One region of the Kocuria sp. CPCC 204721 genome, then DNA from elsewhere that is predicted to be linked to it. Evidence: riboswitches for the same ligand, from Rfam matches in the RefSeq annotation. Region 1 holds a riboswitch; each other region holds the start of a gene.
What was found. Region 1 has a riboswitch for S-adenosylmethionine ahead of RF637_RS10360 (ABC transporter ATP-binding protein). Riboswitches for the same ligand answer to the same signal wherever they lie in the genome.

Region 1 (7,812 bases):
CGTGGGGTCTCTGGGTTACCCGGGGTACGCGGAACTGGTCCGCCAGTTCAACCGTTCCGGGGTGCCGTGGCGGCGCATGCTTCCCATCCGCCCGTGGCGCGGTGAGTGGCAGCGCCCGGACCTGCGCAACCACCGCAAGATCCTGGTGGTGGACGGCCAGGTGGCCTACACGGGCTCACAGAACATCATCCACCGCTCCTACAACAAGAAGAAGAACCTGCGGAAGGGCCTCGAGTGGAAGGACCTCATGGTCCGGGGCACGGGATCCGTAGTCACCGAGTTGAACGCGGTGTTCGTCTCGGACTGGTACTCGGAAACCGACGACCTCCTGCTGGACGAGACCCCCGCCGCGCTCGAGCACACGGCCGAGCCCATGTACGCCCAGGTGGTGCCGTCCGGGCCCGGGTTCGAGACCGAGAACAACCTGCGCCTGTTCAACCACCTGATCTACAACGCCAATCACCGCGTAGTGATCTCCAGCCCGTACTTCGTCCCGGACGAGTCCCTGCTCCACGCCATCACCACGGAGGCCCAGGCGGGCGTACGGGTGCAGTTGTTCGTGGGTGAGACCTCGGACCAGTTCCTCGCGCAGCACGCCCAGAACTCGTACTACTCCGAACTCGCGCGCGCCGGGGTGGAGATCTACCGCTACAGCTCCCCCACCGTGCTGCACGCCAAGTTCGTGCTCGTGGACGACATCGTCTCCGTGATCGGTTCCTCCAACATGGACGAGCGTTCCTTCGCGCTGGACCTTGAGGTCTCCGTCCTGATCGTGGACGAGTCGTTCCGCACCCGGATGGAGGACGTCGTGGGGCAGTTCCGCGCCAACTCCACCCTCTTGGACCTGGACGCCTGGGAGAAACGCTCGCTGGGGCGCAAGTTCGTGGAGAACGTCTGCCGCCTTACTTCCGGCCTGCTCTGACGCGCCCCGGACGACGACGCCGCGGAGCCGGGCGCGGCGTCGTCCGTCCCCTCGGTGCCGCCCACCCGGGGCGGGCGCGAGTGTCCGTTCCTCGCCCGGGTGCGCGAACGCCGTCGCCGCCCGCAGAGATCGGGGTGGCGACGGCGTCGTCGTGCACGGTGGGCACGGGGCCCGGTGCGGATCAGCCCGCTACGAGCACCGCGCGGCCGTTGAACGTGCGGTTGCGCAGGCCGTCCAGCGCGGAGTTGACCTCCTGTGCGGTGAGCGGGAGCTCCGTGATGGGCGGCTTGGGCAGATCCGTGTCCTGGGCGAGCGCCACGAGCTCCTTGAGTTCGGGAAGACTGCCCACGAAATTGCCGCGGATGTTCAGCAGGTTGAACGCGGTGAGCGCGGTGGGGAACTGGTACTGGCCCCCGAACAGGCCCACGCTGACCAGGGTCCCGCCGTTGGCCATGGCGAAGAGCGCGGCGTTGGAGGTGTCCCCGTTGTTGACGAGGTCGATGGCCGCGGCAATCTTCTCCCCGCCGGCCCGGACGATGTCGCCCACGAGGTCCTCGCCGCCCACGGCCACCGTGGCGGACGCGCCCACCGCCTGGGCGTTCTTCAACGCGGCCTCGCTCATGTCCACGGCCACGATGTTCTCGTGACCCAGGGCCTTGAGCACCGCAATGGTCATCAGCCCTACACCGCCCGCGCCGATCACGGCCACGGGCTTATCCGCGGGCAGTGGCATGATCTTCTTGACCGCTGAGTAGGAGGTCAGGCCGGAGCAGGCGAGCGTGGCGCCGAAGGACGGGTCGATGTCGCCCAGCGGCACCAGGTAGCGCTCGTCCGGCACGTGGACCTCCTCTGCGTAGCCGCCGCGGCGCTGCACCGAGAGGTTGCGCTTCTTCCCGCTGCAGTAGTTCTCGCGGTCCTCCGAACAGGCCTGGCACTCGCCGCAACCGATCCACGGGAACACGATGTACTTGGTGTCCCCGGGCGTCACCGTGGCGTCCGGTCCCGCGGCCACGACCTCCCCCACGATCTCGTGCCCGAGCACCACGGGGTACTGCGCGCCCGCCGCGGTCAGTTCGTAGCGTCCGGCGCTGCCGAGGTCGAAGTACCCGTCCTGGCAGTGCACGTCCGAGTGGCAGACCCCCGAGTTGGTCACGCGGATCATGACCGCGGAGCCTTCCAGTTCGGGCCGTTCCACCTCGAGTTCCTGGGCTGCTCCGCCCGGCTCCGTGTGCGCGAAAACCTTCATGGCCACTCCTTCGTTGCGTGTGTGTAAGTCGCCTTATCAGGTGAGCTGTGTCACTACTCTAGGCCGCTACGCCGAGTTGTCCACGGGTCCGTGCCCGTCGCATCGGGGGACGACGACGCCGCTGATGCGCCCCGGTCTCAGGCGCGGGGTTCCGGTCTCAGGCGCGGGGTTCCGGAGCCGACTTTTGCGCGGCCCGCCGAGCGGCGCGGTTGGCAGGCCCCACGGCGGACACCAGCACCGCGACCTGCAGCAGTACACCCGCCAGCCCGGCGACGATGCCCCATTCGGGCCGCCCCAGAACGAGCAACACGATCGCCGCCACCACGGCACACACGGCCACGGGAACGGACCACCGCACCCTCGGAAGGGCCGCGGCGTGACCCGCGGACCACGCGGCGTCGGACGCGCGCGTGTGCCGGGTCCGGAGGCCCACGGCCCCGTTGCGATCGAGCGAGCCGACGGCCGCTGCCCTGACGGTCACCACGGTCACGACGCACACCAGGACCGTGCTGAACGACAGCATGATCACTCCGAGCAGGTCCTCGTCCACGGTTCCCTCCGGGTCACGGGCATTTCCTCCACCCTACGACCGTCACGGATCCGGGCACTGCGGATCCGGTGACGTCATCCGCGAACGCCTCCACCGCAAGGTGCTCCGCCGCAGGGCAGAACCCAGTGGGGAATCCTGGTCGTCGTCAGCTGACACAAGGTCATGACGAGGTCGCTCTCTTCCGCATCGCCAGGGATGGGGCGGTCACGGTGACCGGGGTCGACGACGCCGCCCTGCCGGGCCTGCGGGACCGGGCGCGAGCGGCGTCGTCGTCGGAGGGAGGTGTCAGCCCACCAGCTCGCGGGACGGCGTGTCCGCGACGGAGGGCTCGCCCACGAACGCGCCGCGGTACTTCGCGGCGGGGTGGGTGTCCTTGACCCGCGGCTGGCCCTCGCCGTAGAGGGACTCGCGCAGGGTGGTGCCCTCGTACTCGGTGCGGTAGCGCCCGCGCTTCTGCAACTCGGGGACCACGTACTCCACGAAGTCCTCGAAGGAACCGGGGCTCACGTGGTAGGCCAGGTTGATGCCGTCCAGGCCGCCCTCGTCCACCCAGGTCTCGAGCTGATCCGCGACGGTCTGCGCGGAACCCACGAGCACGGCACCCATCCCGCCCAAGGCGCAGTGCTTGGCGATCTCCTCGCGCGTCCACTGCTTGTCCTTGGACTGCAGCGTGAACGGGGTCAGGAAGGACTGGATGGAGTCGGTCTTGATGTAGTTCAGGGCCTCGTCCTCGTCGAACTGGGACAGGTCCACGCCGGACCACCCACCGATGATCGCCTGGGAGGCCTCCAGGTCCACGTATTGCAGGTAATCGCGGTACTTCTCCTGGGCCTGCTCGTCCGTGTCCGCGACGACCACGGAGAGCATCGCGTAGATCTTGACGTCGTCACGGCTGCGGCCCTCGGCCTGAGCCCGGTCGCGGATCTTGTCAGTCACGAAACGCGTGAGGTCCGGGCGCAACCCGCCGATGAACACGGCTTCCGCGTGCTTACCCGCGAACGCCTGCCCGCGCGAGGACGCGCCGGCCTGGAAGATCAGCGGTGTGCGCTGCGGGGACGGTGCCGTGAGCCCCGCTCCGGGAACCGTGAAGTGCTCCCCGCTATGCCGGATGGGATGGACCTTGGTGGGATCCGCGTAGACACCCGTCTCACGGTTCTGAACCACAGCGTCCTCCTCCCACGAGCCCTCCCAAAGCTTGTAGCACACGTCCAAGAACTCCTCCGCGATCTCGTAGCGCGTATCGTGCTCAATCTGGCGCGGCAGGCCCTGGTTCTCCGCAGCGGACGGAAGGTAGGAGGTCACCACGTTGAATCCCACGCGGCCCTTGGTGAGGTGATCCAGTGTGGCGTACTTGCGGGCCAGGGTGTAGGGCTGCTCGTAGGTCACCGCGCTCGTCACGCCGAAGCCCAGGTGCTCGGTCACGGCGGCCATGGCCGAGACCTGCATGAACGGGTCGTTGACCGGGACCTGGGCCCCGTCACGCACGGCCGGAGCCGCGGAGTTCTTGTAGATGTCGTAGATGCCCACCACGTCCGCAAGGAACAGGGCGTCGAACTTGCCCCGCTCCAGCAGCTTGGCCAGCTCCGTCCAGTACTCGATGGTGTTGTACTCGGTGGCCCGGGACCGCGGGTGGCGCCACAACCCGAAGCTCTGGTGATCCACGCAGGTCATGTCGAACGCGTTGACGGAAATCCGTTTGCTCATCTCGGTCAGCCCCTCAGCAGGAACACGACCCGCGCCCCGTGCACCACCTACGGCGGCCTACCTTGCGGGTCCAGCGCGCTTGTGTGGCGCCGTACTTGCCGCATGCGGTGTGTCATGCGGCCCGATCCTCACCTGGGGCACCCCGCTACGGGAGAGGGTTGCCGTCCGACAAGCCAGGGCTAAACGTCGGCACTCGTGATCGTTGTGGCATCGATCCTAACGGGGATCCCCGGTCCTCGGAAACACCTCGGGTTACGGCACGTCACGACGGCGCCCCGGCGCGTCACACGATTTGCACCCGCGGGCTCCCGGCCCGTTCAATGGTGGGGTTCCCATCCGGAGCGGCTGAGAGACCTGGCTCGTTGACGTCGCAGCAACCAGCCCCACGCGGGCAAGGTGCTAATGCCAGGAACGATGGAGTTGATGAATTGAGCCATATCCTCACGCGCCCGGAATCTGCCGTCGACGCCGCTGCGGTCACCTTCGACCGGGTCGGCAAGTCCTTCCCCGCACACCACGGAGCGCATGTCCACGACGTCCTGAGGGACGTGACCTTCACGGTGCGTCCGGGCGAGATCGTCTCCGTCCTGGGCCCCTCGGGGTGCGGCAAGTCCACCCTGCTACGCGCCGTGGCCGGGCTCGGCACGGCGAGCGAGGGCGAAGTCCGGATTGACGACTCGGTGGTGCGCGAGATCGACCCGCGCTGCGCCGTCGGCTTCCAGGAACCGCGGTTGCTGCCGTGGCGCAGCGTGGCGCGCAACGTGGCACTGGGTCTGCCCCACGGGACTCCCGCCCGGGAAGGGAAGCGGCGGGTGGCGCAGCTGTTGGAGCTCGTCGGCCTGTCCCACCACGCGAATCACCGTCCCTCGGAGATCTCCGGGGGCATGGCACAGCGCGCATCCCTCGCCCGGGCCCTGGCACGGAACCCGCGGGTCCTGCTGTTGGACGAGCCCTTCGGGGCCCTGGACGCCCTGACCCGGATCAGGATGCAGGATCTGCTGCTGGACGTGCACCGCGCCGATCCCACGACCGTGCTCATGGTCACCCACGACGTCGAGGAAGCCCTGGTGCTCTCCGATCACGTGGTGGTGCTCGCGCGGGAAACGGCCACGGGCCCCGCGACCATCGCCGAGATCATCTCCCCCGAGCTGGCCCGCCCGCGCTCCCGCGAGGACAGTGAGATCACCGCGCTGCGCGCCCACCTGTTGGCCTTGCTCGGCGTGGAGCGCTGAGCGCATGGCGCAGTTGTCCCGACGCCGCGCCCTGCAGGCACTCGGCCTGTCCGCGCTAGCGCTGCCCCTGAGCGGATGCGTCATGGAGGGCGAAGGTCCGGGCCGCGGTGTGGCCGGCGGTTCCGCGCACGAGATCTACCTGGACTACGCGACCTACAACCCGCTGTCCCTGATCATCAAGGCCAAGGGCTGGCTCGAGAAGGTCGCCGAGGCCCACGGTCAGACCGTGACGTGGGTGTACTCGGCCGGTTCCAACAAGGCCAACGAGTCGCTACGCGCCGGGGTCGTGGACGTGGGCTCCACGGCAGGTTCCGCCGCACTGCTCGCGCGTGCCAACCGCTCGCCGATCAGGACGATCGACCTGTTCTCACAGCCCGAGTGGTCCGCGCTCGTGCGCACCCCGGACTCCCCCGTGCGCACCGTGGCGGATCTCGCGGGCACGTCCGTGGCCGCGACGAAGGGCACGGATCCGTACTTCTTCCTCCTACAGTCCCTCGGCGCGGCGGGCATGAGCGCCCAGGACGTCACCGTGGTGAACCTGCAGCACGCGGACGGGCGCACCGCGCTGGACACCGGTCAGGTGGCCGCATGGTCCGGACTGGACCCCGTGATGGCCGCCGCGGAGAAGGCGGGGGACGTGCTGTTCCACCGGCAGTTGGAGTTCAACACGTACGGGTTCCTCAACGCGCGGGAGGTGTTCCTGCAGCTGAACCCCACGGGTGCGCAGGACGTGGTGAACACGTACGCCTACGCGCGGCAGTGGGCGCTGCAGCACCCGGAGGAGGGGATCGCGATCCTCGCGGAAGGCGCGAGCATCGATCGCGACACCGCCCGGCGGGTCTGGCAGCGCACCCACCTGGACATCGACCCCGTTCCGGGCCCCGAACAGCTCGCGGTGCTCGAGCGGGTCGGGCCCATCCTGGTGGAATCCGGGGACGTCTCCTCGCAGCAGGACGTGGACGAGGCGCTCGCGAACATCGTGGAGCAGCACTACGCACAACACGCCGATGCGGCCGCCGTGGCCCAGGTGATCGAAGGGAAGCAGTCCTCATGAGCACTCACGACACCTCCTCCGCCGCACCGCGGTCCTCGGACGGCGCGTCCCGCGAAGCACCGGGCGGCACGTCCTCCGAAGCAGCTGGCGTCACTGCGGTGGCCACACTGTCCGACGACGACGGACGCCACGGGGCGGGCGCGGTGGCGCCCGGCGACGTCGCAGCCCCATCAGACACCCCTGCCGCGGCGGATTCCCGCACGCGTCCCAGCGCGCTGCGCAATCCTTGGGCCCTGGGGCTGATCGGGATCGTCCTGCCCGTGCTGCTGGTGCTCGTGTGGCACGCCCTCTCCACGAACGGGACCTTCTCCCCCGTGCAGTTGCCGCGCCCGTCTGCGGTGCTCGCCGCGGGATGGGAGCTGCTGCGCAGCGGTGACCTGTGGTTGCACGTGGGGATCTCCACGCAGCGCGTGATCGTGGGCTTCCTGATCGGCAGTGGGCTCGGGCTGTTGCTCGGCGCGTTGCTGGGGCTCTCCCCGTGGGCGCGGGCCATCGGCTCGCCCACGATCGGCGCGCTGCGCGCCGTGCCGTCCCTGGCGTGGGTGCCGCTGCTGTTGCTGTGGATCGGGATCGGGGAGAACTCCAAGGTGACCCTGGTGGCGATCGGCGCCTTCTTCCCGGTGTACACCACGGTGTCCGCCGCGCTGCGCCACGTGGACCGGCACCTGATCGAAGCCGCACGGTCCTTCGGGCTGCGCGGGGTCAAACTCTTCACCACCGTGCAGTTGCCCGCGGTGCTGCCCTCCGTGATCTCCGGGCTGCGTCTGGCCCTGGCCCAGGCGTGGTTGTTCCTGGTGGCCGCGGAACTGCTGGGTTCCTCCATGGGCCTGGGGTTCCTGCTCACCGATTCGCAGAACAACGGCCGCACGGACCGGTTGCTGCTCGCGATCCTGTTGCTGGCCGTGCTGGGCAAGCTCACGGACGCCCTGCTCGGCATCTTCGAGCGGTGGACGCAGCGGCGCTGGAGCGTGGCCGGAACCAGGTGACAACCCGCCCGGTTCCCGCCGGCGCCCGCCGTTCCACCGGGGCCCGGTCGTTCCACCGGGGGCCCGGTCGTTCCACCGGGGGCCCGGCCGTTGCAGACACCGACCGTTCGGATCGACA
Region 2 (7,812 bases), on a different contig from region 1:
CGTCCCACGGCCGTGGACCCGCCGCGGGGCTGGGACTCCCACTCGGGCTCGGCGGCAGCGCGCGACGCGCGGCCCCGGAACAGACCCCGGACATCCCGAGCCGTGACCTCGCCGTCCGGGACGGCCGCCCCGGATCCAGGACGGCCACCGGGTGCCGTGCGAGCATCCTGCCCGGCGCCGGGGCCGGAAGCCGAGCGGGAACCGTGCGCGGCGCCAGCGGCGGGCAGGGCGTCGTGGTGGGCCACAGCGGCGTCGTCCTCCGGGGCCGGGGAATCCGACTCGGGGAGCTCGTCCGCCTCGGCGCGGGAGCGGGAACGGTAGCCCTCGCGTTCGAGCCAGGGCCCGGCCAAGCACCCCACGGTGGCGCCCACCGCGAGTTCGGCACCGAGCCACAGGAACACGTGCCACGCGTGCGGGCCGATGTCCGTGAGCCTGCCGATGCCCAGCGAACCGCTGGAGAGCCACGCGAGCGCGGTCACGAGGCCCGCCCCCACCACGGCCATGAACACCGCCGTGAGCACGGTGGAGAGCACGAACGTGATCCAGCGCAGGGGCAGGCGGATGGCCATCCAGTCGTCCAGGTGGTTCTCACCCTCGCGGCAGAACCACCACCCCGCGAGCAGACCCGCGAGCACGGGCAACCCCAGGACCGCAGGGGCGTACAGCCACGGGTCACCGGTGGGCAGCGCGGCGAGCGCCGGGAACTGCGGCAGCGGTCCCAGCGTGCTCTGGAACGGCGACACCAGGGTCCCGGTGCCCAGCGAGAAGCCGGCACCGGTGGCCCACGTGAGCGCCCACACGACCATGTTGGGCAGGTACCCGAACTGCAGTGCCGTCAGGGCGGTGTCCCCCGCAGCGCCGGTACCGAGGTCCTGGTAGACCGTGATCACGCGGTCCCAGTTCCACGCGAGCGCCACCACGAACAACAGGGCACCGGCCGCCACAGCGGTGACCGCGGCGAGGAAACCGGCGCGGATCACGGCCCACACGTAGGAACCGGCCCAGCGTGAGTGCTGGCTCGTGCGCTGCAACCAGGACGCGACGTCGGCCCCGAGCACCGCGGCGAGCGAGCGCGAAGCGCTCCACCCGCCCACGAGGGTGCCCAACCCGGCCGGGACCAGGGGCAACAGGGCGGCCGCCACGAGGTCCACCGAGACTTGTTCGGTGCGGCTGAGCCAGCCCACGAGGGCCCCGAAGAGCGCGTACGCGAGCATCCCGGCGAAGAACGGGATCAGGAACTGACCGCGCCAGCACGCCCGGGCGATCCGGCGGCCCGCGATCACCGCGAGGCCGAACGGGATCAGCGTGAGCCCTAGAGGCACGAGCGTGACCGTCCCGCCACCGTCCAGCGACAGGCCCTGGATGGCTTGGATCGTGAGAGGCACGCAGTGCGCGAGCAACCAGACCTGACCGGCGAGCTGCAGGCTCCCGCCCGCGCCCATGGTCGCGAAGCCCCCCGCAGCCCATACCGCACCCAGGAGCACGGTGCCCAGCAACAGGCCCACCACGGCCACCGCGAGCAGCTCGATCACGCCCTGCAGCGCGAGCGGCATGGGCAGTCCCGGGGAGTCGTCCGGTTCGGGGCGGGGCACGTCGGCGGCGCGCACGGGGGACGAACCGTGCGACGTGAAGCGGTCGCGTACGCCCGAGACCACGCCGGGCAGTGAGGGAAGTTTCATCACCGGACATCTTTTCACGTTCACCCGCGCACCACGGGCAGCGAAGTTAGCCCGGACTTCACCTGCGGGCCACCCCCGGGTGACTCCCCCGTGAGGCGCCGGGCCCACAGTGGGAACCGTGAGAATTGCATTGGTGGCCGAACAGTTCCTCCCCCACGTCAACGGTGTCACTCATTCGGTGATCCGCGTCCTGGAACACCTGCGGGATCACGGGCACGAGGCCATGGTGATCGCCCCCTCCTACGAGAAGACCCTGTTCCTGGGCTCGGTGGACCACGTGGACGGCGTACGGATCGAGCGCATCCCGTCCCTGCCGCTCGCGGGCTATCCCGAGGTCCGCGTGGCGAGCTGCACCGTGAGTCGCATGCAGCGCATCCTGGCCCGCTTCGCCCCGGACGTGGTGCACGTGGCGTCCCCGTTCGTGCTCGGGTGGCAGGCCATCCAGGCCGCCAAGGGTTTGGGTCTGCCGTGCGTGGCCGTGTACCAGACGGACGTGCCCGGTTACGCCGCACGCTACGGTGCATCCGTGCTGGAGACCGCCATGTGGTCCCACGTGCGTGCGATGCACAACAGTGCGACCCTCACGCTCGCTCCCTCCACGGCGTCGATCAGCCAACTCCACGAGCATGGCGTCCAGCGGGTGCACATGTGGCGCCGCGGAGTGGACACGAGCCGGTTCCGTCCCGCGCTGCGCGATCACGCGTGGCGCGAGCGCGTGGGCGGCGGCAAGCGACTCGTGGGATACGTGGGGCGGTTGGCCCCCGAGAAGCAGGTCGCGGACCTCGCCGCGATCGACGCCCTGCCGGACACCCGGCTCGTGATCATCGGTTCCGGCCCCGGGAAGGAGTCGCTGCGCTCGGTATTGCCCAACGCGCACTTCGAGGGCTTCCTCACGGGCACCGAACTCGCCACGGCCATGGCGTCGCTGGACGTGTTCGTGCACCCCGGTGAGCACGAGACGTTCTGCCAGACCATCCAGGAAGCCATGGCCTCCGGGGTCCCAGTGGTGGCCGTGGGCCGCGGCGGCCCCCTGGACCTCGTGGACTCTTCGCGTAACGGGTGGCTCTACGCCCCGGGTGACCTGGCCGGGTTGCGCGAGCGCGTCCGGGACCTCGCGGGCGACGACGCCAAACGCCTCGCCTTCGCGCGCACCGCCCACCAGTGCGTGCAGGAGCGCACGTGGGGTGCCGTGTGCGAGCAGTTGCTGGGCCACTACGAGCGCGCTCGCACGGTCACCTCCCGGATGCGCGGTACGCGCGGGGCCGGCCTGCGCACCCCGTGAGAAACGCCGCCGGGTGCCAGATGTTACTCAACAGAAGCTTGATTAAGTTTTGATGACATTCTCGGTCCGCGCCTGGCTGGTCCCCCGAATCCACGGATAGGCTCGAATCAGCTTCACGAGATGCGCCCGCGCAACGACAAGGACGTCACCGCGCGCCCAGAGCTCCAACTCGGCGTACGCCAACCCTCGGTTCAGGGGTGGATTGGATGACGAAGCGGCCGGGGCCACACGTGTGGTTCCGGCAAGCGACCGGAAAAATCAGAGGCCCGACATCATGAACACGACAACCCAGAAATCCCACCCCGACACCCGCGAACAGTGGGTGGACGTCACCGTTCAGGCGGACCCCGCCCGGCACGTGGTGTCCATCACGGGATCGGACGGTCACGAGCACGAGTACTTCGCGGACGACGCCCGTGAGGTCGCACTCGCCGCACAGCACACACGGGGGCGCGGCCAGTGGTGCGCCAAGTACAGCAGACTCCTGGTCCCCGGGGCGTCCCGGGTGACCGGCGGGGTGTCCTTCTACAAGCTGGAGCCCTTGCCCGCGTAGTCCTCGCGAGCACGGTCCCCGCGACCGCGAACTCCACGGTCGGGTGTGGCCCGGGTCCGGACGGACCCGGGCCACACCCATGTTCTCAGCCTGCTCGGTTCTTGGCGGCCGTGCTCACCGGGCGGTCGCGTCCCGGTCCTGGGCGATCAGCTCGGCGGCGCGTTCACCGATCATGAAGACCGTGATCTTCGGGTTCACCGTCACGAGCTCGGATATCACCGAGGCGTCTGCCACGCGCAATCCGCTCACGCCCTTGACGATCGCATCCAGCAGGAACGCCGTGCGCCCGGTGATGAGCACGTACAGCATGAGCCCGATCGCCAGGATGATGTTCAGCTCGGAAAGCCGCCGGGTGCCCTTGTCCACCCCAAAGATGGTCCCGAGCAGCGCCGCGGTGTCCACGGCGTCGCCGGCGGCACCGTGGATCCGGCACCCGATCAGGGGGTAGAGAGCGGAGCGGATGCTCAGCGGCATGCCGAAGCGGTAGGCGAAGTAGCCGAATGCCATGCCCATCAGGGCGTACATGGCCCACCCCGTGAACAGGTTGAACTGGGGTTTCGCGTGGTCCGGGCCCATCTTGATCGTGCCGTGCCTGCTGTCCGCGACCAGGATCACGAACACGATCACGAGAGCGGCCGTGAGGATGTAGAACCACCCCAGCCGGGAGGCGACCCACGCGACCACGCCGCCGATCACGGCGTCGGCGTGCTCGGGTGCCTCCGTGGCCCAGGCGGACGGCGAGACAAGCAGGGTTGCCGCGGCAACGAAGACCCGCCAGTTGACGGGCAACCGGGGTGGCGCAGAGCGAGGGGCCCGGACGGGGCGGGCGGATCCGCGACGGGCGACGAGCCCGGGCGTGGGTGACGGATGGACGAGGAATCGTGTGTGGTCACGTCGGGGATGCGGGTCGGACGTCGGACGACCCGGGGTTGAGGCGCCTTACTACCAGCCGTTAGTCATGGCACGCCACCTCACTGTAGGGGAGGGCCGCGCAGCAGCCGAATGCAGCCGCGCGGCCCCACGAGCACACCCCCCGTTCGCCCGGGGCGGCACTGTCAGCCCAGCAGCTTGGCCACGAGGGCGCTCGCGAACTCCTCGGAGACGTCCCCGTAGTTCAGGGAGAAGTCCTCGTCCACGAGCGTGGGCAGCAGCCCCGAGCACAGCACCGTGGCGCGCGCGTACAGCCCCGGCAGGGCGGCACCGATGGGCACGGAGAGCAACCGCAGCTCGGGATCGTAGCTGACCAACGCCGTGCCGGTGTCCCGCGCCGCGAGGTGCTTGCCGAGCCCCGAGGACACGGGACGGGCGTGACCCGAGACCACGTCCTCCGCGGTGCGGTAGGCGTAGCGCGTCTTGTGGTGGTGGTTGATCCGGTACAGCCCCGCCTGGTTGCGGTCGTCCGTGGCCTCCCACGTGGCGTCCGCGGGCACGAAGCGTTCCGCAACCCCGTTGTACTGCATCTCCTTCAGGGGCAGCCCGGCGACGACCGAGGACAACGGGGGCAGGGTGTCGAGCATGACGGGCCCGGCGTCGTAGACCACGTCGCACAGCCCCTCGGGCAGCAGCTTGCTCAGCGCGTCGAGGTCCACATCCTGGAGCATGGTGGTCGCGTGGTCCTCCGGGGACAGCACCACGACCTCACCACCCTGGGCCCCGACCGCCTGCGTCACGGCGTCCTCTTGGTCGGTCTTCCACCCGCCCGTGAGCAGGATGGAGCCGTCCACGAGCTGGGTCAGGGCCGGGGAGCACACCTGCCAGCGGCGCACCGTCCAGTTCTCGTCCCGGATCACCTCCAGGAAACCGAGGGCCTGCAGGTGACCCACGAACCATTCCTCGAAGCGCTCGGAGTCCTCGAGCTGGCGCGCCACGATGGACAGGCTCGACCGCTTGCCGCCACCCAAGAACGTGAGGATGTCCTTGAACGGCGCCCAGGACCCCGGGTACTCGCCCTCGTCCGGACCGATGAACTGCAGTGCCTCGACCGAACCCGTCTGACCCACCGCCGAGAGCTTGGTGAGCCGGCCGGGGTAGCGCTTGGTGAGCCCGCAGAACTTGCAGCGCCCGAACACCCACGGCGCCTTGGCCTTGGGATCCATGGGGGGCAGGATCACTTTGTGCTTGCCCGTGACCATGCAGGACACGTCGGGGGCCTCGGGCAGCTCGTTGCTGCGCTCGGGGAACATCTGCCCCTCGGCGGACTCCCACCCGGCGACCTCGGGCACGGGGACCTCGTCAACGGTGGCCTCGTGGGGGTCCATGTTGTCGAACGAGCCCTGGACGTACTCGTCCGGGATCTCGTCCCGCGTCACCGCGGTGACGGGCCACAACGGTTCCTCCGCGACGTGGACCATCTCACCGTCGTAGCCCAGGGAGCGTTGAGTGATGTAGTAGGAACTGTCCCGCACGCGGAACTCGAGGCGCTGCTTCACGGTGCGCCCGGAACGCAGCACCAGCGTGTAGTCGTTGGGCTTGAGGTGGCCGTCCTCGCGGGCCAGTTCCGTACCGCCCAGGCTCACCTGGAACGGTGGCACCCGGGGTGCGGTGAGCTTGGTGCTCATGAGCTTGAACGAGTGCGGGTTGCGCCACTCGCACTCCACGGACAGGGGGTCGTCGCTGTCGGACGTGACGGTCAACTGCGGGGGCCGCAGGGCCGAGAACCGGTCCACGTCCCCGGGGATCCGCAACCCGCCGGACAGGGTGATTGCGGGGACCAGGCGGGGTACCAGGGCCGAGAAGTTGTCGTTGACGGTCAGCGCGGGGTCACCGGCACGCAGCACCTGGACGTCGTCGAACAGCACCCAGCCCTCGCAGACCCCGTTCTCCCCCGGGCCCACCACGCGGTAGTCGGGAGAGGCCGAGTCGTCCAGGATCGCGCGGATCTGATCCACCCATTCAGGTTGATCGCGCACCATGATCCGGCACGGCCACGCCGCGGGGACGTGGTCCACGGAGATGAACGTGTCCGAGTACGCGTCCTTGGCGAAGACCACCACGGGCCGCGGATTACGCGTGAGGGTGAGCTCCCCCGCGGTGATCTGCAGCTGCCCGGACAGCAGCGTGTCACTCGTCATGCGGGCGTTGTACGCGGAGATCCCCAGGAACGCGTCCCCGATGTAGGACAGGAACATGGTGCGCGGGCCGACCGTGGTCGCGAGATCCACCTCGCGACCGGGCACCAGCCGCTTGGGCACCACGAAACCGAGTTCGTAGATGGGGTTGCCCACGTAGTCCGTGCCGTCCGTGAGGGACAACCCGGGACTGCGCGAGCCCAGGTGCCGCGTGCCGCGGGCGGCGGCCGCAGCGTCGTCGTCCGGGGCGGACTCCCACGCGTCCAACTGGGCGAGCGCGACCTGCAACGCGGGATCGCGCGTGAGGGGGTTGGTCCAGATGCTGCGCAGGCTCTTGGACACATCGGTGTCCGCGATGTCGAGCCAGAAGTCGATGTAGATCCCGAGCTCCGCCGCGCTCATCCCCTGCGCCGTGGTCAGTTCGAGGTCCTCGAACATCTGGTGCAGATGCCGCAGCTCGGACGGGCCGAACAGGGTCTGGGACAGCGCGAGGCCCACGGGACGGTGGTTCACGGCGTACGCGGACGGCAACCCGAGTTGGCCGTCGAAGGCCTCGAGCCAGTAGCGCAGCGCGTCCCAGTAGGTCTCGGAGTCCTTGCGCACCGAGGTCTCGAGCGCCTTGACGTTGTCCTGGCCCGCTTGCAGCAACACCGCGAGCGGCAGGTAGAACGTGGACACGGACTTCTTGCCCGTGCGCGCCGCGAGCGCGGACATGTGCCGCCCGGCCAGGGCGAACAGGGCCAACAGCGCCACGATGGGCGGCGGGCCGATCCTGGTGAGGTCCTCGAGCTGGCGCCGGGACGTCCGATACCACGCCTCGGTGAGCTTGTTGAACGCGTCGAACACGGACCGGCGGGAGCCGTCCGTCACGAGCAGCGGCGTCACGGAGTCGGCGAGCGCACGCAGCGTGGCCGGGCCGTCCAGGCCGAATTCCGAGCCGATCTGTTCGAGCATCTTCTCGTCCAGGTCCAGGTGGACCAGTTCCCCGGCCCTCCTGGGGCCGAAGAATGCCCGCGCCACGGCGTCGTTCCAGCGCAGGTACTCGACTTCCCGGGGTCCGGATGCCATTGCGTGGTCCCCCGTGTGGAAACCGGCAGCGTCAGCCACAAATCCTCCGTCTGCGCCGTGCGGCGCGCTCGAAACACGACAATCCCTGTCGATTATAAGTTCCCGCCCGTCGGCGGTTCACTGCCCGATCCCACCGCGCCCCCGGTTTGCACGACGACGACG
Region 3 (7,812 bases), on a different contig from region 1:
CACCAGATCCTCGGGAACCTCGTACGGGGTGCCCACCCGGGAACCGTGGGTCATGCTATGGGGCACGCACGCGAGGGACTCTACACCCCCCAGGCTCACCGAGAGGTTGTAGATCTCGGTTTCGCGCACGAACGCGTGGGCGGCCTCGATGCCCCCGGCGGGCCGGAACGAGATGATGCCGCCGAATCCGCCGGTGAGGGTTTGTGCAGCCAGCTCGTGCTGCGGGTGTTCCTCGAGACCGGGGTAGTTGACCTCCAGGACGTCGGAGCGTGAGCGCAGGAAGCGGGCTACCTCCAGCGCATTCGAGCAGTGCCGTTCCATGCGCAGCGGGAGGGTCTTCAACCCCCGGGCCGCGAGGAACGAGTCGAACGGGCCGGCCACCGCGCCCCCGGCGAACTGCTGGAACCCGATGAGCTCGGACAGCGGCTGACCCCGCCACTCGGTGTCACCCACGACCACGGCACCGCCGAGCACGTCCGAGTGCCCGCCGATGTACTTGGTCGTGGAATGCACGACCACGTGGGCGCCGAGGACGAGCGGGTTCTGCAGGGCGGGGGACGCGAAGGTGTTGTCCACGACGAGGAGGGCGTCGGCGTCGTCGGCGACCTGCGCCCACGCGGCGATGTCCGCGACGCGCAACAACGGGTTGGACGGCGTCTCGAGCCACAGGACCTTGGTGCGTCCGGGGAGGACGGTCTCCGCGGCGTCGGACGCGGAGGCGGACGGCACGAAGCCGTGCTCGATACCCCACTTGGACAGCACCTGGTCCACGAGGCGGAACGTGCCGCCGTAGACGTCCGAGGCGAGCACGATGTGATCCCCCGGGGCAAGGACCGCGCGCAACAAGGCGTCCTCCGCGGCCATCCCGGAGGCGAACGCGAAGGCCCGGGTGCCCTGCTCGAGGGAGGCGAGCTGTTCCTCGAAACCGTTGCGTGTGGGATTGGAACCGCGGCTGTATTCGTGGCCCCCGGTGCGGAACTGGTTCACGCCGTCCTGGACGAACGTGGAGGTCTGGTAAATGGGCGGGACCACGGCGCCGGTGGTCGGGTCGGGCTGTTGGCCGTCGTGGATGGCGCGCGTGGCGAGTCCGGGCAGGCGGGTGTCGGTGCGGATCATGGGGTGGTCTCCTTCGGGGGGTGCGGGCAGCTCAGTGGGCCGCGGTGGTCGATGCTGAGCGGGGCTGCGGTGCGTGCGCGGGGGCGATGACCGACAGGGCTTGGAAGAGATCGGCCGTGAGATCGGCTTCGTCCTCGAGCCCCACGCTCACGCGCAGGGTCCGTTCGGTGATCCCGCTCGCGCGGAACTGCTCGGGCGTGAGGCGGCAGTGGGTCATGCTCGCGGGGTGCGCCACGAGGGTGCGGACGTCACCGATGTTGGCCGCGAGTTTGATTAGACGCAACGAGTTCACGGCATGCTCGACCTGTTCCGGGGTTCCCTTGAGGTCGATCGAGAACACGCCGCCCATCCCGCGGTAGCCTCCGGTCTCCCGCAGCTGTTGCTGTCGCGGATCCCCGAAGCGGGGGTGGTGGACACGCTCCACCGCGGGATGCTCGGCCAGGGTGAGGGCGAGTCGCTCCGCCGTGGCGGACTGGCGTTCCACGCGCACACCCAGGGTCGTGATGCCCTGCAGGATCTCGTGGGCCGTGGTCGCGCCCATGCACGGGCCCAGGTCGTTGAGGTACTTGCACCGGGCCACACCCAGCAGCGCACGCCGGGCGCCGAAGACCTCCACGGGGGAACGGTCCCCCCAGCGGTGGTGCTTGCGGGTCAGCCACGGCCACCGTTCGGGGTCCTCGGTGGGGTCGAAGGACCCGGTGTCCACGAGCACACCGCCCAGGGGCCCGCCGTGTCCCGAGAGGTACTTGGTGGCCGAGTGCACCACGAGGTCCGCACCGTGGCGCCCGGGAGTGTAGAGGTGCGGCGTGGCCACGGTGTTGTCCACGATCACGACCACACCGTTGCGGTGCGCGATCTCCGCGATCGCCTCGAGTTCAGGCAGTTCCGTGAGCGGATTGGCCACGGATTCGAGGAAGAACACGCGCGTGCCGGGGCGCAGGGCATCCTCCCACTGCTGCGGTTCGCGGGGATCCGCGAACGTGACCTCCAGGCCCGTGTCCGCGAGGGTGTCCGTGAGCAGGTCCACCGTCCCGCCGTAGATCCGCGAGGAGACGACGACGTGCGCGTCCTTCGCGGGCCCGGTCAGCGTGAGCAAAGCGAGGCTCACCGCGGCTTGTCCCGACGACGTCGCGACCGCGCATTCCCCTCCCTCCAGCCGCGCGACCTCGGCCTCGAGCGCCGCGACGTTCGGATTACCCGTGCGGGCGTACGTGAAACCGCTCGCGCGCTGGGCGAAGACCTCGCGGGCGTCGGCCAGGGTCTCGAACGCGTACGCGGCACTGTGGTGGATGGGCCGGACGATGGGCGTGCCCAGCGGAGCGGGGGTGGCTGCGGTCATGGTCTTCTTCCTTCCTCGGTCCACCCGGTGGCCGCGCGGCGGCGGCCACCGGGTGGACGTTTCCTACGGGTGAATCAGCGCTGCGCCGGAGTATCCGCGGCAGGGGTCGACGACGCGGCGACAGTGACGCTCCCGGACACGGTCGTCGCGTCGTTCGGGTCCACGTTCGCCGGTGCACCTGCGGGCGCGCTGGCCGTCCGAGCGGCGTCGTCGGCGGAGAGTTCCGCGCGCACGGTGACCGTCGCGGCGACCAGCCGGTCCAGTGCGGCCTCGGTCTCGGGCCAGCCGCGGGTCTTCAACCCGCAGTCGGGGTTAACCCACACGCGCTCGGCGCCGATCTCGTGCGCCGCGTGGCGGATGCGCCCCGCGAGCTCCTCGAACGTGGGGACCCGGGGCGAGTGGATGTCCCACACGCCGGGACCCACGTCCCGAGGGAAGTCGGATGCCGCGAGCCCGGTCACGATGCCCGAACCGGAGCGGGACGCCTCGAGCGTGGTGACGTCCGCGTCCAGGGCGTCGATCGCGTCCAGGACGGTCTCGAACTCCGAATAGCACAGGTGGGTGTGGATCTGGGTGTCCGTGGCCGCCCCGCCCGTGGCCAGGCGGAACGCCCCCACGGACCACTCGAGGTACGCCGGGCGCTCGGCCGCCCGCAGCGGCAGCAGCTCGCGCAGCGCGGGCTCGTCCACCTGGATCACGGGCGTTCCCGCGCGCTCGAGATCCGCGATCTCGTCCCGCAGGGCGAGTGCGACCTGGTCGGCGACCTCGGCGGCCGGAGCGTCGTCGCGCACGAAGGACCACGCGAGGATCGTGACCGGCCCGGTCAACATGCCCTTGACGGGGCGCTCGGTCAGGGACGCCGCGTACGAGGTCCAGTCCACCGTGATCGGCGCGGGGCGCGAGACGTCCCCGAACAGGATCGACGGGCGCGTGCAGCGCGATCCATAGGACTGCACCCAGCCGTGCTGCGTGGTCACGAAACCGTCCAGGCCCTCCGCGAAGTACTGCACCATGTCGTTGCGCTCGGGTTCGCCGTGCACCAGGACGTCGAGCCCCAGTTCCTCCTGGACGCGCACCGTGTGGGCGATCTCCGCGCGGATCGCGTCCGTGTACTCGGCCTCCGTGATCCGCCCCGCGCGGTGGTCCGCCCGGGTCTTGCGGATCTGCGGCGTCTGCGGGAAGGATCCGATGGTCGTGGTGGGCAGCACGGGCAAGCGCAGACGTTCGCGCTGGGCAGCGCGGCGCTGTTCGGCGTCCGCGCGCTGGCGGTCCGCGTCCTGCACCGCGGCGGTGCGCTCGCGGATCTCGGCCTTGTGAGTTGCCGGGTGCTCGGCGCGGGCCGCGCGGATCGTGGCGTCCTCGTCCAGGGTGTCCCGGATGGCATCCCAGCCGTGCTCGACGCCGCGCGCGAGCCCGACCACCTCGGTCACCTTCTGGTCCGCGAACGCGACCCAGCTGGTGACGTCCGGATCCAGTGCGGTCTCGCGGGCGACGTCGTGCGGGACGTGCAGCAGCGGCGTCGCGGTGCCCACGGCCACCGGCCCGCGGGCCGCGGCGCGCAGCCGGTCCAGGGTCTCGACGGCGCGCGCGAGGTCGGTGCGCCACACGGTGCGTCCGCCCACGACGCCGCCCACGACGGGGCGTTCGCCCCATGCCTCGAGTGCCTTCTTGCCGGGGACGTCCCCGCGGTCGAGGTCGATGGCCAGGGCGTCGACGTTCGTGTGGGCCAGGGCGAGCTGGGCGTCCTCGCCAGCATCGCCGTAGCCCACGGTCACGAGGATCGCGGGGCGCTGTTGCTCGTTCGAAAGTTGGGTGTAGGCGCTCTCGAGGGCGGCCACGAGTTCGGTGCGTTCCACGCTCCACCCGTCCGCGGCGAGGGCCGGCTCGTCGAGTTGCACCCATTCGACGCCGGCCTCAGCCAGGGCTCGCAGGATCGCGGCGTATTCGGCCACGACGTCGTCGAGGCGCTGCAGGGGGTGACTTGCGACGGCATCGGTGGTCTCGGGGCGTGAGAGCAAGAGCAGGCTCACGGGGCCCACGAGGACCGGGCGGGTGGTGATCCCGGTGGTCCCGAGGGTCGTCCGGTAGCGGGACACGAGGCTCTCGGGGTTCGCACGCAACGGGGTGTCCGGGCCGATCTCGGGTACGTAGTAGTGGTAGTTGGTGTCGAACCACTTGGTCATCTCGAGCGGCTCCAACCGATCGGTGCCGCGGGACAACGCCGTGATCAGCTCGATCCCGCGGGGCGTGTCCGGGGCGGCGGGCTCGTAGCCGTCCGCGATAAACCGCGCGGGAACCGCGCCCAGCGCCAGGGACGTGTCCAGGACGTGGTCCACCGCGAACCCCTCGGACGGCACCGCGTGATCCGTGGTGAGGCCGAGTTCGGACAATCGCGTGGCGGTGCGCTCACGCAACCGGGCGAGGGTGTCCAGCACGGTGGTGGCGGGGTGCTGTTGCGGGTCCTTCCAGTAGGACTCGAGTGCGCGCTTGAGCTCGCGGTCGGGGCCGATGCGGGGGTAGCCCAGGATCGTGGCGGCGGGGAACGGGACGGGCTGGGTGCTCATGGGAACTCCTCGGAGCTGGTGTGGGGTATGGCGGTTAGGGGTGTGATGAACCGCGGCAACGGGTGTGCTCCGGCGCGGCGGGGTAAGGGGAACGTCACCGTGGGTGGTGCCGCTACGAACGGTTTTCGGCCTGCCCGGATGTGGCGGTCGAAGCCAACACGAGCGGTTCACGGGTCGGTCGGGGCTGGTGCGGCGGTCAGGCCGCGGGGCTGCGGCCTCGGTATTCACGAGCGGCATCCCGGACCCGCAGGTGCTCCAGGATGGTCAGCGCCGCCTCGGGGCGGTTGAACGTGTAGAGGTGGAAACCGGCGCAGCCCAGATCCATGAGATCGTCGATCAGGGACAGGGTGGCCGCGACCCCGCGGTGGCGCAGTTCTTCGGGAGTGTCGGCGCGCAGGAACCGGGTGAGGCGTTCCGGGACCCGGACCCCGGTGATCTCGGTCATGCGCTGCAACCGTTGCGGGTTGCTCAGCGGCATGAGCCCGGCGACCACGGGGATGTGGATGCCCTCCGAGCGCGCGCGTTCCAGGAACGTGGCGTAGTCCTCGGGTTCGTAGAGCACCTGCGTGATCGCGTAGTCCGCGCCGGCCTCCTGCTTGTCCCACAGGGACGCGAGATCCGCCTCGAAGTCGCGGCCTCGCGCGGGGGACGGGTAACACGCCACCGACACGGACAGCGGCCGCTGACCCGGGCGGAACCCGGTGCCGAAGCGACGTCGTTCGACGTCCCGGATCAGCTCCACCAGTTGGGAGGCCCGGCCCAGGCCACCCGCGGGGGTCCGCCATTCCCCGGTACCCAGGGGCGGGTCGCCGCGCAGCGCGAGGAGGTCGCGAACGCCGTCGTCCAGCAACTGGTCCACGGCGCGCTCGAGACCCGCGCGGTCCGTGCCACCGCACGTGAAGTGCGCCATGACCGGGGTCTTGGTCGCGCGGCGCAGGTGGCGCAGCGCCTCGCGGGAGACACCGTGATGGCCGGCGTGACCGTGGGTGACGGAGAAGAAATCCGGCCCGGCCTGGGCCATGGCGTCGATGTTGCGCCACACAGTGTCCGGGTCCGCGGTGGGCCGCGGCGGGAACACTTCGAACGAGACGAGCGTGGAGCGGCGCGGGCGCCGGACCAGCCAGGACGTCCCCGTGGGCGGGCCAGTCACGGGCGCGGGTTCTGACGCTGCGAGGGGTGCGGGCATATAAAAAATCCTCCGGCGTTAGGACGCCGGAGGATGAGCTCCGAGCGCCGTACTTGCCGACCACGCGGTTGCGCGGCGGCCGGATCCTCATCTGGGGCACCCCACTACAGCTGGAGGGTTGCCGCCCGGTTAGCCAGAGCTTCGCACCGGGACTCATGATCCTTTGTTACGAGCGAGCGTAGCACAGCCTCGTGACGAGGCCCACGAACGATGACGGAACCGCCGGCCTCCCGCCGCGCTCGTCTTCCCAAGCGGGCTGAATGGACCGCACGGGGGCACCTGGGCCCTGCCGTGGTCATCCTGCCCCACGACGTGCAGGACATGAAGATGCCCGAGTTGGGACCCGAGAACTGGGTCTCGCGCTCGATAGCCGCGGCGCCGGCCGCGGGCGGGTCCGCGTCCTCTCAGGCACCCGCTCCGACGACGACGCCGTCCCCCTTGCGCAGCGCGACCGCCAACCCCGGTCGTCACGAACCCTGAGTTCGGGCCGCCGTGCATCCGGCGGCTCGCCGGTGCACCCGCGTGACGAAAGCGCGGCGAAAAGCAGGGACGCCCACCCGGTCAACCGACCGGGTGGGCGTGCCTTGGCGTGTCATCAGCAACTCAGCATGGGTGCCAGACCTTTCCTCCCGGTTCGTAGCACCGGGGGCCGGTGTAACCGGGATAACCGCCATCACTCTCGGGAGCCGGGGGCACGTGGGGTGCCGCCGGCAGCTGCGGGGCAGCAGGTACCCGGGGCGCGGCCGGTAGCTGAGGTGCCGCGGGCTGCGCGGGGGCGGGGTTGTAGTTGTAGTTCGGTTGCGGAGCGGGATTGGGTTGGGGTGCCGGATCGCCCACGGCGACCTCGTCCTCCACGACCGCGGGAGGCGCCTCGAGCGTCGGCGTGGGAGTGGGCGTGGAGGACGAGGTGGGACTCGGCGTCGCGCTCGGGCTCGCGGTGCTCGGAGTTGTGGTGCCGGGGGATGCGGATTCCCCCGGCGGCGCGCAGTCCTGCTTCGGGTCGAAGAAACCGACCTGCATGGCCTGGGCCACGTTGTACGCGCTGTCCATCTCTCGCCGGTACGTGCTGTTGGCGCCCACGGTCATGGGCGTTGCCAGGCCCGCCTTGACGAGTGCCTGGTTGACGTTCAACCCGTCGTCGTCGCGGGTCACTCGGGCGAGGGTGCGGCCGTAGCGGTCCGTGCGTTCCACGTCGTAGTCCAGGTGGATCGTGGATCCCTTGGGCAGTAGGTCCTCAAGCTTGGCCGTGGCCTCGTCCGCGAGGCACTCGCCGGGCTGACCGTCCCGCGCGACCTCCGGGGTATTGATGTTCAGCAGCCGCACCCGTGTGGACTTTCCCGCGATCGTGGCGTCCAGGGTGTCCCCGTCCACCACGCGTTCCACTGTGGCCACTGAGTCGTCCGGGGTGGTGCGCAGTGCGGCATGGTGTAGACAAGACGCATGGCCACCATCGATGAGCTTCCCGGTGAGATTGTCGCGGACCTGCGCGTGAGCGATGCCCGTCCCCTGAGCGGCGGGGACACCGCCCGCGCCTACTGGCTCGAGACCCCGGACGGGCCCCTGTTCGCCAAGACCATGCCGGGTGCCCCGGCGGGTGTGTTGGCGTT
Region 4 (7,812 bases), on a different contig from region 1:
TCCGCGGGCGCGTGGCGATCTTCAACGAGAACGTGCGCGTGGTGGCCGCCCGGCACGACGCCGTGATGGTGGACCTCTGGGGACTGCAGCAACTGGGGGAACCTGCCATGTGGGCACCGGACCGGTTGCACTTCTCGCCCCTGGGCCACCAGCTCATCGCGTGCGAGGTCCTGGACTCCCTGGGGGTCGAGCACGACCTGGTTCCCGGTGAACTCGGGGACCGCCCCGCGCGCACGTGGCGCGAGGCGCGTCGAGAGGACCTCGTGTGGGCCGGGAAGTACCTGGTCCCGTGGGTCGGCCGCCGGATCCGGCGTCGCAGCTCGGGGGACAACATCACCGCCAAGCGCCCTTCGTTCGGGCGCACCACGATCCCCGGTGCGGGCGAGGGCATCCCTGTCGAGGACCGGGAGGCCTGAGCCGGCCCGGGGCCGGGTCACCCAGTCCCGCCAGTCAGGGCCGCGCCCACTGAAGCCGACCCGTTCCCACCGGGTCTCACCGCTGAAACCGACCCGTCAGGGCTCCCTGCTCAATCCCGCAGCACGGTCTCCCGCAGCAACATGCCCACCTGCGGAGTTTCGATCAGGAACCCGTCGTGCCCGCTCGGGGACGTGATCGTGTGCAGCTCCTGCTCCCCCGGTAGCGCAGCCACGAGTTCGGCGGATTCCGAGGGGAAGAACAACCGATCGGAGTCCACCGCGGCCACGAGCCACTCGCACCGCGTGCGGGCGAGGACGTCCCGTAGCTCGCCGCGGCCCCGAGCGACGTCGTGCGACATCAAGGTCTCGTTGACACTCAGGTACGAGTTCGCGTCGAAGCGGCCCGCGAGTTTGGACGCCTGGTGGTCCAGGTAGCTCTCCACCTGGTACCGACCGCGGTCCGCGACGTGGGTGGCCTCGGGGTCCTCACGGGGTTGGGGTTCGCGGCCGAAGCGCGTCTCCAGCTCGTGCGCGCTGCGATAGGTGATGTGCGCGATCCGCCGCGCGAGCCCCAGACCCGCCTCCGGGTACTCGCCCGCGTAGTAGTCGCCGCCCCGGAAGTTCGGGTCCTGGCGGATCGCGAGCGACTGTGCCTGTCCCCACGCGAGCTGCTCGGCACCCACGCGCGCGTTGGCCGCGATCACGGCGCACGCGGCCACCCGATCCGGGTGGGACACGGCCCACTCGAGGGCGCGAGCTCCGCCCATGGACCCGCCGATCACGAGCCGCCACCGGGAGACTCCGAGCGCCCGAGCGAGCAGGGCCTCCGCGGTCACCGAGTCCCGCACGGTCACGCGCGGGAAACGCGAGCCCCACGGGACGCCGTCCGGTGCGGGACTCGCGGGTCCCGTGCTGCCGTAGCACCCGCCCAGGATGTTGGCGCACACCACGAAGTAGCGGTCCGTGTCGATCGCGGCACCCGGGCCCACGAGTCCGTCCCACCAACCGTCCGCCGCGGCGGCCGCGCCCTCGGGAGCGCTCGCGGCGTCCTCGTGTCCCGCGCCACCGCGCGCCACGTGCGTGTCACCCGTGAGCGCGTGCTCGATCAGCACCGCGTTGGAACCGTCCGCCGCGAGCTCGCCCCACGTCTCGTACGCGAGGTGCACGTCCGGCAGCCGGAACCGGGACTCGAGCACGAGCTCGCCGAGTTCGGCCCGCCGTACGACGCCGTCGCGCCGCGTGCGCGGCCCGTTGCCCACGACCGTCATGGTCAGTTCCCCGTGTCCTCCGCCGACGACGCCGCGTCACCGGCAGCGTCGCCGCGCGCACCCACCGCGGCGAATCCGGACTCGAGGTCCGCGAGGATGTCGTCGATGCCCTCGACACCCACGGACAGCCGCACGAATCCCGGTTCCACGCCGGCCGCGAGCTGCTCCTCGTCCTTGAGCTGGGCGTGCGTCGTGGAGGCGGGGTGAATCACGAGCGAGCGCACGTCACCGATGTTCGCCACGTTGGAGTGCAGGCTCAGGGCGTCCACGAACGCGACACCGGCGTCCCGGCCGCCGTCGAGCACGAAACCGAGCACCGACCCGGCACCGTTGGGCGCGTACTTCAGGGCGCGGTCGTGCCAGCGCGAGGACTCGAGACCGGCGTAGGACACCGAGCGCACCTCGGGGCGGGCCTCGAGCCACTCGGCGACCTTCTGCGCGTTGGCCACGTGACGTTCCATGCGCAACGACAGCGTCTCGATGCCCTGCTCGATCAAGAACGCGTTGAACGGAGAGATCGAGGTCCCCAGATCACGCAGCAACTGCACGCGCGCTTTGAGGATGTACGAGAGGTTGACGCCGAAGGCCCCGTCCGCACCGAGATCGCGGGCGTAGACGAGCCCGTTGTACGTCTCGTCCGGTTGGTTGAAACCGGGGAAGCGCTCGGGGTCCCGCGAGTAGTCGAACGCTCCGGTGTCCACGATGAACCCGCCGATCGCCGTGCCGTGGCCGCCCAGGAACTTGGTGGCCGAGTGCAGCACGATGTCCGCGCCCCACTCGATGGGCCGCACCAAGTAGGGCGTGGCGATCGTGTTGTCCACGATGAGCGGGACACCCGCCTCGTGGGCGATCCCGGCGATCGTCTCGATGTCGAGCACGTCGTTGCGGGGGTTCGGGATGGATTCACCGAAGAACGCCACGGTGTTCTCGCGCACCGCGTCCCGCCACTGCGCGGGATTGTCCGGGTCCGAGACGAACGTGGTCTCCACGCCCATGCGCGGCAGCGTGTGCTTGAGCAGGTTGTACGACCCGCCGTACAGGGACGGGCTGGCCACCACGTGGGTTCCGGCGCCGCCCAGGTTGAGGATCGCGAGCGTGGCCGCGGCCTGTCCGGAGGAGACCATCAGGGCCCCCACGCCGCCCTCGAGGGACGCGACCCGGTTCTCCACGACCTCCGTGGTGGGGTTGGTCAGGCGCGAGTAGATGGGGCCCATCTCCTCGAGCGCGAACCGGGCCGCCGCCGTGCGGGCGTCCGGGAACACGAAGGACGTGGTCTGGTGGATCGGCAGGGCGCGCGACCCGGTCACAGGGTCGGGGTTCTGGCCCGCGTGGATCTGTCGGGTTTCGAACGACCAGCCCTGGGGATTGTCGGGGGTGGGAGCGGTGCTCATGGCCGTACTCCTTCTCGGAGGGATCAGGGGTCCGGTGGCGATCCGCACGGTGCCCGTGCTGTGACCGGGCACCAACGACCCGCGCTTGCCGCATGACGTCGGTCGACGCCACGGCCAGGTCCTCACCCAGGGCACCCCACCGCGGAAGGGAGGGTTGCCGGTCAGCTAGCTGGGGCTTCGCGCTGACTCTCGTGACCTATTACCTCATTGTCCGAACCCGGCGGGGCGGGAGTCAAGCCGGGGACGCTGCGAGCGGGCTCGGGGTCAGTGGCCGCTCGTTCCTGCTGTTCCATCTCCCGGGTGTGCAGTTCCCGGTCCTTCATCTCACGTGGATGGACGTAGAACAGACCCGTGAGCACCGCGATCACGAACACCGCGAGCATCACGAAGAACAACGGCCGCACGCCGGTCAGGTAGATGACGGGGATGGCCAGCACCGTGACCAACCCGCCCCCGAAGAACGGTTCGAACACCAGCTGCTTGTAACCGAACGCCTCGAACACCGGGTCTTGGCCTCCGGGCCCACCACGCGCATGAGGATCAGCCCGGTGGCGGTCACACCCATGGACTGGCGGAAGTCACCGATACCGCGCCCGAATTAGTAGCGACCGATGATGTGGGGTGCCAACCACAGGAAAATGGCCACGTTGAACGCGATGCCGACCACCGCCAGGATGGTGAACGCCGCCAGCCACGGCCGCGATGGACATGTGCAGGGAGAACGGTTCCACGGAGGACGGGCGGCTGGTCATGGTGCCGGCGGGGTAGTACTCGTCGCTGCGGAACAGGCCGTTCTCGCCCCACGGCCCGTCGAAGCGGCCCAGCACCTGCGGGCCCAGGAGCAGGAGGATCGCGCCGCCGATGATGGAGCTCGGCAGGAACAGGCTCTGGACCCAACCCACCTTGACGTGCACGAACTTCCCCAGGAGCAGGGCGACTCGGAGGATCAGGAGTGTGAAACCGACGGCATTTGCGGACACGGGAACCACCTCGTAGTGATCGGGATCGATATCGGTCTCAGGTCACATAGCGAGGGCCCGGTCGGAGACTCCCCGGCTGATGCTGCGGACTCCAGCCTCTGAGACGCGCGTCTCGTTGACCTGGACCAACACAGTCCCCGCCCGGATCAGCCGTCCCGATGTCAGGTCTCGGGAGGTGCGGAGAGCCGGCCCTGCCCACCGGACCGGGCGGCGCAGGTCACACACTCGCCGGGCTCGCGCTCGATTTGGTGGCCCGTGTGGCCGGTGCCACCATGGCGTCATGAACTTGGATCACGTTTCCTTCGCGGCTCAGCCCGACGGCCTCGAGGCCACCACCGAACGCATCGCGAACCGGTTGGGGATCGAACCGGTCAAGGGCGGTGTGCACCCCCGTTTCGGCACCCGGAACATGATCCTGCCGCTCACCGACCACCAGTACGTGGAGGTCGTCACGGTGCTCGAGCACCCCGCCGCGGAGAAGGCGCCGTTCGGTCAGGCCGTCCGTGCCCGTTCCGACGCCGGCGGCGGCTGGCTCGGCTGGGTCGTGGAGGTCCCCGACCTCGCGCCCTTCGAGGCCAAGCTGGGCCGCCCCTCCGTGCCCGGTGGCCGGTTGTTCCCCGACGGTCGGCAGCTCGAATGGCATCAGATCGGCGTGAAGGGTTTGATCTCCGACCCGCAGTTGCCGTTCATGGTGCACTTCGATTCCGAGGACGAGATGCACCCGTCCCAGGCGCGGATCACGGACGTCCGGTTGAGCGGGATGGAGATCGCCGGCTCCCCCGACCGCGTCACGGAGTGGCTCGGCGGTCCCGTGGAGGACGTCCTGGGCTCGCTGGACGTCACCTGGTGCGCCCCCAACGGCACCCCCGGGGTCATGGCCGTCTCGTTCGACACCCCGGACGGCACCGTCACCATTTGATCTGGTTCCCTTCGGTGCGGCCGACGACGCCGCTCCACCGGTCTCCGGCATCAGCCCGCGAGCAGTTGCGGGGCCAGGAAGCCCACGGTGTCCAGGAGGGCGTGGGCGATCAGCAGCGGCATGAGTCGACCGCCGCGGCGGTAGAGCCACACGAACACGAGTCCCATGACCAGGTTCCCGAGCGTGGGTCCGAACCCCTGGTACAGGTGATAGCTGGCCCGCACCACCGCGGAGGCCACCGCCACGAGCCACCACGACCATCCGAGGGATCGCAAGCGCTCGCACAGGAACGCCACCACGATCATCTCTTCCACGATCGAGTGGCGCAGCGCGGAGAGCACGAGCAAAGAAACCGCCCACCAGGTCTGCTCCATGGTGGATGTGGTGATCTGCGCGGTGATCTCCAGGGACCGGCCCACCTGATAGAGCACCAGGGTGCCGCCGCCCATCACCGCGAACAGGCCCATTCCCCACAGCGTGTCCCACACGGGTCTGCGCCCATCCACCCCGATCCTGCACAGCACGCCGGGGATCCCCCGCGCCACCCCGGCCATGAGGTACAGGGCCAGCAGCACGGGGACGAGCGCGAAGCCGATGCCCGTGAGCTGACGCAACGCGTCGATCAGGGGGACGCTGCTCAGGGGCCGGTTGAGCGTCGTCGTGGTGTCGGCCAGCGAGGACCGCATGAGCACCTCGGCCAGATCCAGCACGGCGTAGACCGCGGACGTCCCGAGGGACACGCCGAGCACCAGGACGATCTGAAGCCACGTGTCGGCGCGCGACATGCCGCGCTGCGAAGGGGTGGGAGTCTGCACGGGACCATTGTGGCCGCTCGCGAGCGGGACCACGTCTGCGCGTCCCCACCCGTCCCTAGACTGTGGGCATGACTTCCGAGCAGCCGTCCTATCCCGTGGCCCCGAGCCGCCCGGTGGAACGCACGTTCCACAGGCACACCTTCGCCGATCCCTACGAGTGGCTCCGGGACAAGGACTCCCCCGAGGTGCGCTCGCACCTGGACGCCGAGAACGCCTACGCGGAGGCCACGACCGAGGATCTGGCGCCCCTGCGCGAGCGGATCTACGGGGAGATCAAGGACCGCACGCTCGAGGCGGACCTGTCCGTGCCGTCGCGTCGCGGGGACTGGTGGTACTTCACGCGCACGGTCGAGGGCGGCGCCCACCAGATCTTCTGCCGCGTCCCGGTCACCGACCCCGCGCAGTGGACACCGCCCACCGTGGAACCGGGCACCGCACTGGACGGCGAACAAACCCTCCTGGACGCTAACGCCGCATCCCAGGAGCACGACTTCTACGCGCTGGGCGCCTTCAGCGTGTCGGAGGACGGCTCCAGGTTGGCCTGGTCCGAGGACACCGCAGGTGACGAACGGTTCACGATCCAGGTCAAGGATCTCGCTACGGGACAACTTCTCGCGGACCGGATCGAGCAGACCTCGTACGGCGCGTTTCTCACACCGGACGCCTCCCAGCTGATCTACATCGTCGTGGACGAGTCCTGGCGGCCGTGGCGCGTGTACCGGCACGTCATCGGCCGGGACGCATCGTCCGACGAGCTGCTGTTCCAGGAGGACGACCCCGGTCTGTGGCTCGGGGCCGAGCTCTCTGCGGACAAGCAGTGGCTCATGCTGTCCTCGTCCTGCTCGGAGTACAGCGAGTACCGGATCCTGCCGTTGACCGAGCTGGCCGGCTCCCCCACGGATGAGCCGGTCGCCGATGCGTCCGACTACACCGCTGGGCCGGCTTCCCTGCCCTGGCGCGTCATGATCTCGCGCGAGGACCGGGTGCTCTACGAGGTGGAACCCCTCACGGTGGCCGGCCAGGACTACGTGCTCCTGACCCACGACGCGCACGCCCCTAACGGCCGGGTGAGCCTCATGCCGCTCGGGCACGCGGGCCGTGCCCTCGCGGACCTCGAGCTCACGGATGTCATCCCGGCGTCGGAGGACGTGCGGATCGAGTCCTGTGTTCCCACCGCCACCCACCTGGTCGTGGCCCTGCGCGCGGACACCACGCCCCGGGTCCGCCTGATCCCGCGCCGCGCGGTGGACGAGATCGTTGCGGGCCCACGCGAGGCCGTGCCCTCGACATCGGACACGGGCTCAGGACGCCTTGCGGACTCGGACGACGCCGCGGCGTCGAGCGCGGCGGCCGGTGCGGCGTCGCCGTCGCTGCTGGACGGGGCCGAGGCCGCGTTCGACGAGGAGCTCTACACGAGTGGCGTGCTCTCCGCGGAGTACGAGAACCCCGTGGTGCGGGTGTCCTACACGTCCTTCGTGACACCGCCGCGCGTCTACGACATCCCCACGGCCGAACCCGGCGAGTCCGGGACGAACGAGTACGGCGTGGGCGAGCCCGTCCTGCGGCGCGAGGCCACCGTGCTGGGCGGGTACCGCAGCCAGGACTACACCGTGGAACGGGACTGGGCCGTGACCGAGGACGGGACCCGGATCCCCGTGAGCATCGTGCGCCGCGCGGACCTGGACCCCACCCGCCCCGCACCCGTGCTCCAGTACGCCTACGGGTCCTACGAGATCAGCACGGACCCCGGCTTCTCCGTGTCCCGGTTGTCGCTGCTGGACCGGGGCGTGATCTGGGCGGTCGCGCACGTGCGCGGCGGTGGCGAACTCGGCCGCGGGTGGTACGAGAACGGTAAGAAGGACACCAAAACCAACACGTTCACCGATTACGTCGCCGTCACCCGCCACCTCGCCGCCCGCCCGGACGTGGACGCCCAGCGGATCGCCGTGATGGGTGGCTCGGCCGGCGGCCTGCTCGTGGGAGCCGTGCTCAACCTCGCGCCCGAGCTGTACTGTGCGGCGCT

Region 2: it holds a riboswitch for S-adenosylmethionine, as region 1 does, so the genes downstream of both, RF637_RS06695 (hypothetical protein) here and RF637_RS10360 (ABC transporter ATP-binding protein) in region 1, are expected to answer to the same signal.
Region 3: it holds a riboswitch for S-adenosylmethionine, as region 1 does, so the genes downstream of both, RF637_RS09265 (methylenetetrahydrofolate reductase) here and RF637_RS10360 (ABC transporter ATP-binding protein) in region 1, are expected to answer to the same signal.
Region 4: it holds a riboswitch for S-adenosylmethionine, as region 1 does, so the genes downstream of both, RF637_RS11645 (bifunctional o-acetylhomoserine/o-acetylserine sulfhydrylase) here and RF637_RS10360 (ABC transporter ATP-binding protein) in region 1, are expected to answer to the same signal.

The regions. Positions count from the first base shown of each region.
Region 1 is NZ_JAVKPO010000011.1:45,610-53,421, reverse strand. It holds gene cls (cardiolipin synthase) at 1-922, shown strand, start outside; gene RF637_RS10375 (alcohol dehydrogenase) at 1,104-2,168, opposite strand; gene RF637_RS10370 (SdpI family protein) at 2,326-2,718, opposite strand; gene RF637_RS10365 (LLM class flavin-dependent oxidoreductase) at 3,004-4,431, opposite strand; SAM riboswitch class IV at 4,509-4,623, opposite strand; SAM riboswitch class I at 4,752-4,843, shown strand; gene RF637_RS10360 (ABC transporter ATP-binding protein) at 4,851-5,654, shown strand; gene RF637_RS10355 (aliphatic sulfonate ABC transporter substrate-binding protein) at 5,659-6,708, shown strand; gene RF637_RS10350 (ABC transporter permease) at 6,705-7,694, shown strand.
Region 2 is NZ_JAVKPO010000005.1:65,313-73,124, reverse strand. It holds gene RF637_RS06705 (DUF6350 family protein) at 1-1,679, opposite strand, end outside; gene RF637_RS06700 (glycosyltransferase family 4 protein) at 1,798-2,961, shown strand; SAM riboswitch class IV at 3,073-3,215, shown strand; gene RF637_RS06695 (hypothetical protein) at 3,236-3,514, shown strand; gene RF637_RS06690 (BCCT family transporter) at 3,629-4,303, opposite strand; gene RF637_RS06685 (hypothetical protein) at 4,570-7,650, opposite strand.
Region 3 is NZ_JAVKPO010000008.1:89,556-97,367, reverse strand. It holds gene RF637_RS09280 (cystathionine gamma-synthase) at 1-1,116, opposite strand, end outside; gene RF637_RS09275 (aminotransferase class I/II-fold pyridoxal phosphate-dependent enzyme) at 1,148-2,455, opposite strand; gene metE (5-methyltetrahydropteroyltriglutamate--homocysteine S-methyltransferase) at 2,530-5,019, opposite strand; gene RF637_RS09265 (methylenetetrahydrofolate reductase) at 5,216-6,205, opposite strand; SAM riboswitch class IV at 6,250-6,366, opposite strand; gene RF637_RS09260 (hypothetical protein) at 6,416-6,685, shown strand; gene RF637_RS09255 (thermonuclease family protein) at 6,809-7,597, opposite strand; gene RF637_RS09250 (fructosamine kinase family protein) at 7,646-7,812, shown strand, end outside.
Region 4 is NZ_JAVKPO010000015.1:27,048-34,859, reverse strand. It holds gene RF637_RS11655 (SGNH/GDSL hydrolase family protein) at 1-416, shown strand, start outside; gene RF637_RS11650 (homoserine O-acetyltransferase) at 527-1,684, opposite strand; gene RF637_RS11645 (bifunctional o-acetylhomoserine/o-acetylserine sulfhydrylase) at 1,687-3,075, opposite strand; SAM riboswitch class IV at 3,152-3,272, opposite strand; gene RF637_RS11640 (hypothetical protein) at 3,237-3,578, opposite strand; gene RF637_RS11635 (hypothetical protein) at 3,654-4,055, opposite strand; gene RF637_RS11630 (VOC family protein) at 4,336-4,974, shown strand; gene RF637_RS11625 (CPBP family intramembrane glutamic endopeptidase) at 5,025-5,789, opposite strand; gene RF637_RS11620 (S9 family peptidase) at 5,858-7,812, shown strand, end outside.